Linked DNA regions of Caldimonas brevitalea. The protein of the gene in region 2 interacts with the protein of the main gene of each other region in a pairwise test. Links are inferred from orthologs where the notes say so. Each region holds a gene or a part of one and is shown on either strand. Other genes may lie near its edges.

Evidence for each region.
Region 1: the proteins of ftsA (region 2) and AAW51_RS00615 interact in binary tests that used the Escherichia coli proteins (3 or more experiments, as listed by UniProt). The link is inferred for Caldimonas brevitalea from one-to-one orthologs.

What each region holds. Positions count from the first base shown.
Region 1 is NZ_CP011371.1:135,485-140,871, reverse strand. The notes cover bases 1-2,831. They hold AAW51_RS00615 (rod shape-determining protein), read left to right. Parts: upstream 1-809; coding sequence 810-1,853; downstream 1,854-2,831. Other genes in these bases: mreC (rod shape-determining protein MreC), read left to right, coding at 2,038-2,831; gatC (Asp-tRNA(Asn)/Glu-tRNA(Gln) amidotransferase subunit GatC), read right to left, coding at 235-534; gatA (Asp-tRNA(Asn)/Glu-tRNA(Gln) amidotransferase subunit GatA), read right to left, coding at 1-223. Also shown: more of mreC, read left to right, coding at 2,832-3,000; rod shape-determining protein MreD, read left to right, coding at 2,997-3,515; mrdA (penicillin-binding protein 2), read left to right, coding at 3,557-5,387. UniProt on the Escherichia coli protein: Forms membrane-associated dynamic filaments that are essential for cell shape determination. Acts by regulating cell wall synthesis and cell elongation, and thus cell shape.
Region 2 is NZ_CP011371.1:1,334,259-1,337,171, reverse strand. It holds ftsA (cell division protein FtsA), read right to left. Parts: upstream 2,116-2,913; coding sequence 886-2,115; downstream 1-885. Other genes in the region: AAW51_RS05895 (cell division protein FtsQ/DivIB), read right to left, coding at 2,123-2,913; ftsZ (cell division protein FtsZ), read right to left, coding at 1-779. UniProt on the Escherichia coli protein: Essential cell division protein that assists in the assembly of the Z ring. May serve as the principal membrane anchor for the Z ring.

The DNA.
Region 1 (5,387 bases), 1.2 Mb from region 2 along the record:
CGATCGGCACTCCCAGCAGCGGGCCCGTCTCACCACGCGCGCGGCGGGCGTCCGCGGCTTCGGCCTGGCGCAGGGCCACGGCCTCGTCGGTGCAGAGGAAAGCGCCCAACTGTTCGTGGGCGGCAACCCGTGCAAGCAGTTGCTTCGTCAGTTCGACGCTGGAGACGGCGCGGGCCTCGAGTTGGCGGGCCAGTTCGGCCACGCCCAGGTGGTGCAGGTCCATGGTCGGGCGCCTCACTCGATGACCTGGGGCACCAGGAACAGGCCGTCTTCGACCGCCGGGGCGCTGCGCTGGTTGGCGTCACGCTGGTCGGCCTCGGTGACGACGTCTTCGCGCAGCCGCAAGGCCACCTCTTGAACCGCCGACAGGGGGGTGTAGAGCGGTTCCACACCGCTGGTGTCGACCGCGCGCATGCGTTCGACGATGGAGAAGAAATCGTTGAGCTGATGCAGCATCGCCGCTTGTTCTTCGCCGCTCAGCTCCAGCCGGGCGAGGTGGGCGATACGGCCGACGTCTTCGGAAGTCAGTGCCATGTAAATTAGTTCGTTTTTGGGTGGTTCCCGCAAGGATCGGCGCGGGTGGGATCGGGTATTATCGCGCGTTATCCACAGCCGGCCAGGTCGCTACGCTTTGGGGGTCGCCCCGCCACCCCCGTCTGCGCGATCAGCGCCGGTTTCGTGCTGAAAAGCGCGCAAAAGGACACCTTCGACGTGCCCTGGAGCGGTCCCGGAGAAAACCCGAAAAATCCTTCGTCCCCCCGGCTGCAATGCCAGTTGCTCACAGCCAGGGCGGACTTTGACAAGCCAACATGTTCGAATCCATTCGTCGCTACTTTTCGACGGACCTCGCCATCGATCTGGGCACCGCGAACACGCTGATCTACGTGCGCGGCAAAGGCATCGTGCTGGACGAGCCCTCGGTGGTCGCCATCCGCCATGAAGGCGGCCCCAACGGCAAGAAAACGATCCAGGCGGTCGGCGCCGAAGCCAAGGCGATGCTCGGCAAAGTGCCGGGCAACATCGAAGCGATCCGCCCGATGAAAGACGGCGTCATCGCCGACTTCACCGTCACTGAGCAAATGCTCAAGCAGTTCATCAAGATGGTCCACCCGCGCTCGGTGCTGAAACCGAGCCCGCGCATCATCATCTGCGTGCCCTGCGGCTCCACCCAGGTCGAGCGGCGCGCCATCCGCGAGTCGGCGCTGGGCGCCGGTGCCTCCGAGGTCTACCTGATCGAAGAACCGATGGCCGCCGCGATCGGCGCCGGCCTGCCAGTGTCCGAAGCTTCCGGCTCGATGGTGGTCGACATCGGCGGCGGCACCACGGAAGTGGGGGTCGTGTCGCTCGGCGGCATGGTCTACAAGGGCAGCGTGCGGGTGGGCGGCGACAAGTTCGACGAAGCCATCATCAACTACATCCGCCGCAACTACGGCATGCTGATCGGCGAACCGACCGCCGAGGCCATCAAGAAAGAAATCGGCTCCGCCTTCCCCGGCTCCGAGGTCAAGGAGATGGAGGTCAAGGGCCGCAACCTGTCGGAGGGCGTGCCGCGCAGCTTCACGATTTCGAGCAACGAAATCCTCGAAGCGCTGACCGACCCGCTCAACCAGATCGTCTCCAGCGTCAAGAACGCACTCGAGCAAACGCCGCCCGAGCTGGGCGCCGACATCGCCGAGCGCGGCATGCTGCTGACCGGCGGCGGCGCGCTGCTGCGCGATCTCGACCGCCTGCTGGCCGAAGAAACCGGCCTGCCGGTGCTGGTGGCGGAAGATCCGCTGACCTGCGTCGTGCGTGGCTGCGGCATGGCGCTGGAGCGGATGGAACGGCTGGGGGCCATCTTCACGTCGGAGTGATGAACCCGTTCGAGCCGTATGCTTGTTGACGAGCCCGTCTGCCCCGGCCGGCGGAACTCCGGTACGGGTGCGCGGCTCGTACACCGGACCGACGCCCCGTCGCCGCACGGGCTGGCCACCTTGGATTTTTGCGTCGTGAGCGTCGCCACCCGGCGCCGCACTGCCTGACCTGCCTGCTGCTGCCATGCCACTCGGCACTCTCGACCGCACGCCGCCGCCCTTCTTCAAGCAAGGGCCGTCGGCGCTGACGCGTCTGATGTTTTTCTCGGCGCTCGCCTTCTTCCTGATGGTGGCCGACACGCGGCTCAACCTGACCCAGCCGCTGCGCGCGGTGGTGGCCACGGTGCTGCACCCGGCCCAGCGGGCCTTGCTGGTGCCGGTCGAAACCGCGCGCACCGGCGGTGACTACGTGCGCGGCCTGAACGAGGCCCGCGCCAAAGAGGCCGCCGCGCAGCGCCAGCTGTCGGAACAGGCGATGCGGGTGGCGCGCGTCGAGTTGCTCGAGAAAGAAAACGCGCGGCTGCGCGCGATGCTGGAACTGCGCCCCGCGCTGCCGGCCAAGACACGGGCGGCTGAGGTGCTGTACGACGCGCCCGACCCGTACAGCCGCAAGGTGGTGATCGACCTCGGCAGCGCCCAGGGGGTCGTGCGGGGCTCGCCGGTGATCGACGAGACCGGCGTGCTGGGGCAGGTGACCCGCGTCTATCCGCTGGCGTCCGAGGTCACCCTGCTGACCGACAAGGACGCCGTGATCCCGACGCTCAACGTGCGCACCTCGGCCCGCGGCATCGCCTACGGCGACGCCGTCAACGACGCGATGGAACTGCGCTTCATGGCAGCCAATGCCGACGTGCAGGAAGGCGACCTGTTGAGCACCTCCGGCGTCGACGGCGTCTACCCGCCCGGCCTGCCGGTGGCCCGGGTCGCCAAGGTCGACCGACGCGCCGATTCGGCCTTCGCCAAGATCGTGCTGACTCCCGTCAGCGCGCCGACCAGCGCCCGCCACGTGCTGGTGCTGCAACCGGTGGGCGACACCTTGCCGCCGCGGCCGCAGCCCGAGCCGGCGGCTGCCGCAACACCGCCGCCCGCCGCGTCCGCGCCCAAGGCGGCGGCCTCGGCGCCTGCCAGGAAAGGACCTGCCCGATGATGCCGCGTGGCTCCGACCAGCTGCTGTTGCCGGTCAACCCCGTCTTCATCTGGCTGTCGCTGCTGGCCGCGTTTGCGGTCAACCTGGTGCCGATGGGCAAGAGCACGTCGATGCCCGACCTGCTCGCGCTGACGCTGGTGTTCTGGAATGTGCACCAGCCGCGCCGCGTCGGTGTCGGCGCCGCCTTCACCTTCGGCGTGATGATGGATGTGCACCAGGCCGCCTTGCTGGGCCAACATGCACTGGCCTACACACTGCTGAGTTATTTCGCGATCACCATCCACCGGCGGCTGCTGTGGTTCCCGACGCTGTCGCAGGCGGTACAGATCCTGCCGCTGTTTTTTGCGGCGCACGCGGTTTCCGTGCTGATTCGACTGATTGCCGGCGACGTGTTTCCCGGCTGGGAACTGCTGCTGGCACCGGTATTCGAAGCACTGCTGTGGCCCATCGCCACCTGGTTGTTGCTGGCCCCGCAGCGGCGGCCGCCCGACCCCGACCAGAACCGCCCGCTGTAAGTGCGCCCGCGCCCGAGGCTTGAAGGGCGAGTAGTCCCCCGATGACCGAACTGAAAAACGTCGAACTCGAGCTGTCGCGCTTTCGCGCGAGGGTGCTGTTCGCCGCTGCGATGGTGCTGCTGGGCTTCGGCCTGGTGTTCGCCCGCCTCGCCTATCTGCAGGTGCTGCGCTACGACGAGCTGTCGACGCGGGCCGAGAACAACCGCATTTCGGTGGTGCCCATCGTGCCCAACCGCGGGCTGATCCTCGACCGCAACGGCGTCGTGCTCGCCAACAATTACTCGGCCTACACGCTGGAGCTGACGCCGTCGAAGCTGGCCGACCTGGACGCGACCATCGACGAGCTGGCGCAGGTGGTCAACGTCTCTGCAGCCGACCGGCGCCGCTTCAAGCGGCTGATGGAGGACTCGAAGAGCTTCGAGTCGCTGCCGCTGCGCACCCGGCTCAGCGACGAGGAGGTGGCACGTTTTGCGGTGCAGCGCTACCGCTTCCCGGGCGTCGACATCAAGGCGCGGCTGTTCCGCAACTATCCGCTGGGTGAGGTCGGCGCGCATGTGATCGGCTACATCGGCCGCATCAACCAGGCCGAGAAGGAAAAGATCGACGAGTCGGAAGACGCCGCCAACTACCGGGGCACCGACTACATCGGCAAGCTGGGCATCGAGCAGAGCTACGAGCGCGAGCTGCACGGCGTCACCGGCTTCGAGGAAGTCGAGACCAGCGCCGGCGGGCGGGCGGTGCGGCGGCTGCGTTCCAGCCCGGCCACGCCGGGCAACACCGTGGTGCTGTCGATCGACATCAAGCTGCAGGCCCTGGTGGAGCAGCTGTACGGCAACCGCCGCGGGGCGCTGGTGGCCATCGACCCCAAGACCGGCGAGGTGCTGGCCTTCGTCAGCAAGCCCAGCTTCGACCCCAATCTGTTCGTCGACGGCATCGACGTCGAGAACTGGAAAGCGCTCAACGAGTCGATCGACAAGCCGCTGCTGAACCGCGCCTTGCGCGGCACCTATCCGCCGGGCTCGACCTTCAAGCCCTTCATGGCGATGGCGGCGCTCAACTCGGGCAAGCGCGGCCCGCACCAGGTCATCTTCGACGGTGGTTCGTTCATGTTCGGCAACCACCGCTTCCGCAGCCACGGCGACGGTGGCCTCGGCATGGTCGACATGCACCGCTCCATCGTCAAATCGAGCAACGTCTACTACTACTCGCTGGCCAACGAGATGGGCGTCGACCTGATGTACGAGCAGCTGGCCCCGTTCGGCTTCGGCCAGCTGACCGGCATCGACATCGAGGGTGAGGTGCGCGGGGTGCTGCCGTCCACCGCGTGGAAGCGCAAAGCCTACAAGCGCCCCGAGCAGCAGAAATGGTATGCCGGCGAAACCATCTCGCTGGGCATCGGCCAGGGCTACAACAACTTCACGATGCTGCAGCTGGCGAACGCGATGGCGACGCTGGTGGCCGGGGGCGAGCGGCATCGACCGCACCTGGTGCGCGAGATCCGCGACGTGGTCAGCCGCGAGCGCCGGGCGGTGGGTGTCGAACACATCGAGCCGCTCGACCTGAAACCCGAGCACGTCGACGTGATCCGCCGGGCCATGTACGGCGTGACGCAAGAGGGCACCTCCACCCGTGTCTTCATGGGGGCGCCCTACCAGAGCGGCGGCAAGACCGGCACCGCGCAGGCTGTCGGCGTGCGCCAGAACGAAAAGTACAACGCGTCGCGCCTGGCCGAGTACCTGCGCGACCACTCGCTCTACACGGCCTTCGCACCGGTGGACGACCCGAAGATCGCACTGGCGGTCATCGTCGAGAACGCCGGCTTCGGCGCGCAGGCGGCGGCCCCGATCGCGCGCCGCGTGCTCGACTACTGGT
Region 2 (2,913 bases):
AGCACGCCGCGCGCGCCCGACAGGTCGATGCCTTCCAGCAGCGGGCAGGCCACGGCGGCCTCGGCGGCCTTGTGGGCGCGGTCCGGGCCTTGCGCGATGGCGGTGCCCATCATCGCCTTGCCCGGCTCGCTCATCACCGTCTTGACGTCTTCGAAGTCGACGTTGACGAGGCCGGGGATGTGGATGATGTCGCTGATGCCGCCCACGGCGTTCTTCAGCACGTCGTTGGCCTGTGCGAACGCCTGGTCCTGGGTGACATCATCGCCCAGCACTTCGAGCAGCTTCTCGTTGAGCACCACGATCAGCGAATCGACATTCGCTTCCAGCTCGTTCAGGCCGGTGTCGGCCTGCTTCATGCGGCGGCCGCCCTCGAACTCGAACGGCTTGGTCACCACGCCGACGGTCAGGATGCCCATTTCCTTCGCGACACGCGCGATCACCGGTGCCGCACCAGTGCCGGTGCCGCCGCCCATGCCGGCCGTGATGAACAGCATGTTGGCGCCGGAGATGCAGTCGCGGATGCGGTCCACGGCTTCTTCCGCCGCAGCCTTGCCGGCTTCGGGTTTGGCGCCGGCGCCGAGGCCCGTGGTGCCCAGCTGGATCAGCTTGTGGGCGGTCGAACGGTTGAGGGCTTGAGCGTCGGTATTCGCCACAACGAATTCCACACCTTGCACGCCCTGCGCAATCATGTGGTCCACGGCGTTGCCACCGCCACCGCCCACACCGATCACCTTGATCTGGGTACCCAGATTGAACTCTTCGATCATCTCAATAGGCATTTGGACCTCCTTCGTCACTAGCAGTTGCCTACACACACATCAATCAAACATGAACGGGATCGACCTGGGCGGCGGGTACATGGCCCGTCGCTCGGCGGTCGGCCGCTCAGAAGTTCCCGATAAACCAGTCCTTGACCCGGCCAAAGAGCGTCTTCACCGAACCGGCCTGTTGAGCCGCCCGATGACCGCGCACACGCGCAAGGCGCGCCTCCTCCAAGAGTCCCATCACCGTGGCCGAGCGCGGGTTGGCCACCATGTCGTGCAGTGCGCCCGAGTAAGTCGGGATCCCCTTGCGCACCGGTTTTAGAAAAATGTCCTCGCCCAGCTCGACCATCCCCGGCATCACCGCCGATCCGCCGGCGAGCACGATGCCGGACGACAGCAGCTCTTCGTAGCCGCTCTCACGGATGACTTGATGCACAAGTGAAAAGATTTCTTCCACGCGAGGCTCGATCACGCCGGCCAATGCTTGTCGCGAGAGCATGCGGGGTGCCCGGTCCCCGAGGCCAGGCACTTCGACCTGTTCGTCGGGGTCGGCCAGCAGCTGTTTGGCGACGCCGAAATCGACCTTGATCTCCTCGGCGTCCTTGGTCGGCGTGCGCAAGGCCATCGCGATGTCGCTCGTGATCAGGTCGCCCGCGATCGGAATCACGGCGGTGTGGCGGATCGCGCCGTCGGTAAAGATCGCCACGTCAGTGGTGCCGGCGCCGATGTCGACCAGCGCCACGCCCAGGTCTTTCTCGTCTTCGGTCAACACCGACAGGCTGGACGCAGAGGGGTTCAACACCAGCTGCTCGACCTCGAGCCCGCAGCGTCGCACGCACTTGACGATGTTCTCGGCCGCACTCTGTGCGCCGGTGACGATGTGCACCTTCACCTCGAGGCGGCCACCGCTCATGCCGATCGGCTCCTTGACCTCGTGGCCGTCGATCACGAACTCCTGCGGCTCCACCAGCAGCAGCTTCTGGTCGTTGGGGATGTTGATGGCCTTGGCGGTCTCGACCACCCGCGCGACGTCGATCGGCGTGACCTCCTTGTCGCGCACGATCACCATGCCGGTCGAGTTCTGCCCGCGGATGTGGCTGCCGGTGATGCCGGTGTAGACCCGCGTGATCTTGCAGTCGGCCATCATCTCGGCCTCTTTCAGCGCCTGCTGGATCGACTGCACCGTCGCATCGATGTTGACCACCACGCCGCGCTTGAGCCCGTGCGACGGCGCCACGCCCAGCCCGGCCACGCGCAGCTCGCCGCTCGGCAACACCTCGGCCACCACCGCCATCACCTTGGCCGTGCCGATGTCGAGGCCGACAACGAGATCTTTGTATTCCTTGGCCATCTTGCTCTCAGTTTCTATTCGCACCGGCTGGGGAGCCGGGTCTTGCGCCGGGTTTCGCGCCGCCGGGGATACCGGTCGTGATGCCCTCGATGCGCACCGCATAGCCGTTGTGGTGGCGCAGGTCGGCGTATTCGAGCGGCCCGGGGTAGCGCTCGGTCACTTGGGGCCACGAGGTCACGAAACGGTCCAGCCGTGCCAGCACCTCGCCGGCCTCGCCGCGGCCGAGTTCGAGTTCGGCGCCGTTGTCCAGTGCCACCTTCCACGAGCCGCGGTCCGACAGCGTCAGGCGTTCGATGCCGGCGCCCATGCGCCGCACGGCCGTTTGCACCGGTGCCACCATCTCAAGCACCTGACGGGAGCTGCCATCGGGCCCGGACAAGGTCGGCAGGCGGTCGTCTTCGACATCGCCGAGGTTGGCCTCGAACACCTCGCCGTAGGTGTTGACCAACCGGTTCTCGCCCCAGTAGGCGGCGGCGCGGTGTTCTTCCAGCCGCACCAGCAACCGGTTGGGCCAGACCCGCATCACCGTGGCGCGTCGCACCCAGGGCACCGACTGGAAGGCCTGGCGTGTACGTTCCAGGTCGATGCTGAAAAAATTGCCGCTCAGCTTGGGCGTCGCATTGGCGCGGATGGTCGTTTCGCTGCTGCGTGTCACGTCGCCCTCGATGCGGATGGCGCGGATCGAAAACAACGGCCAACGCGCGGCCCACGACACGGTCATCCAGACGAAGCCGAGCGCCGCCAGCGTGTAGAGCAGGGCGGCGGTCGCGTTCATCAGTCGGATGTCCAGAGGTGTCG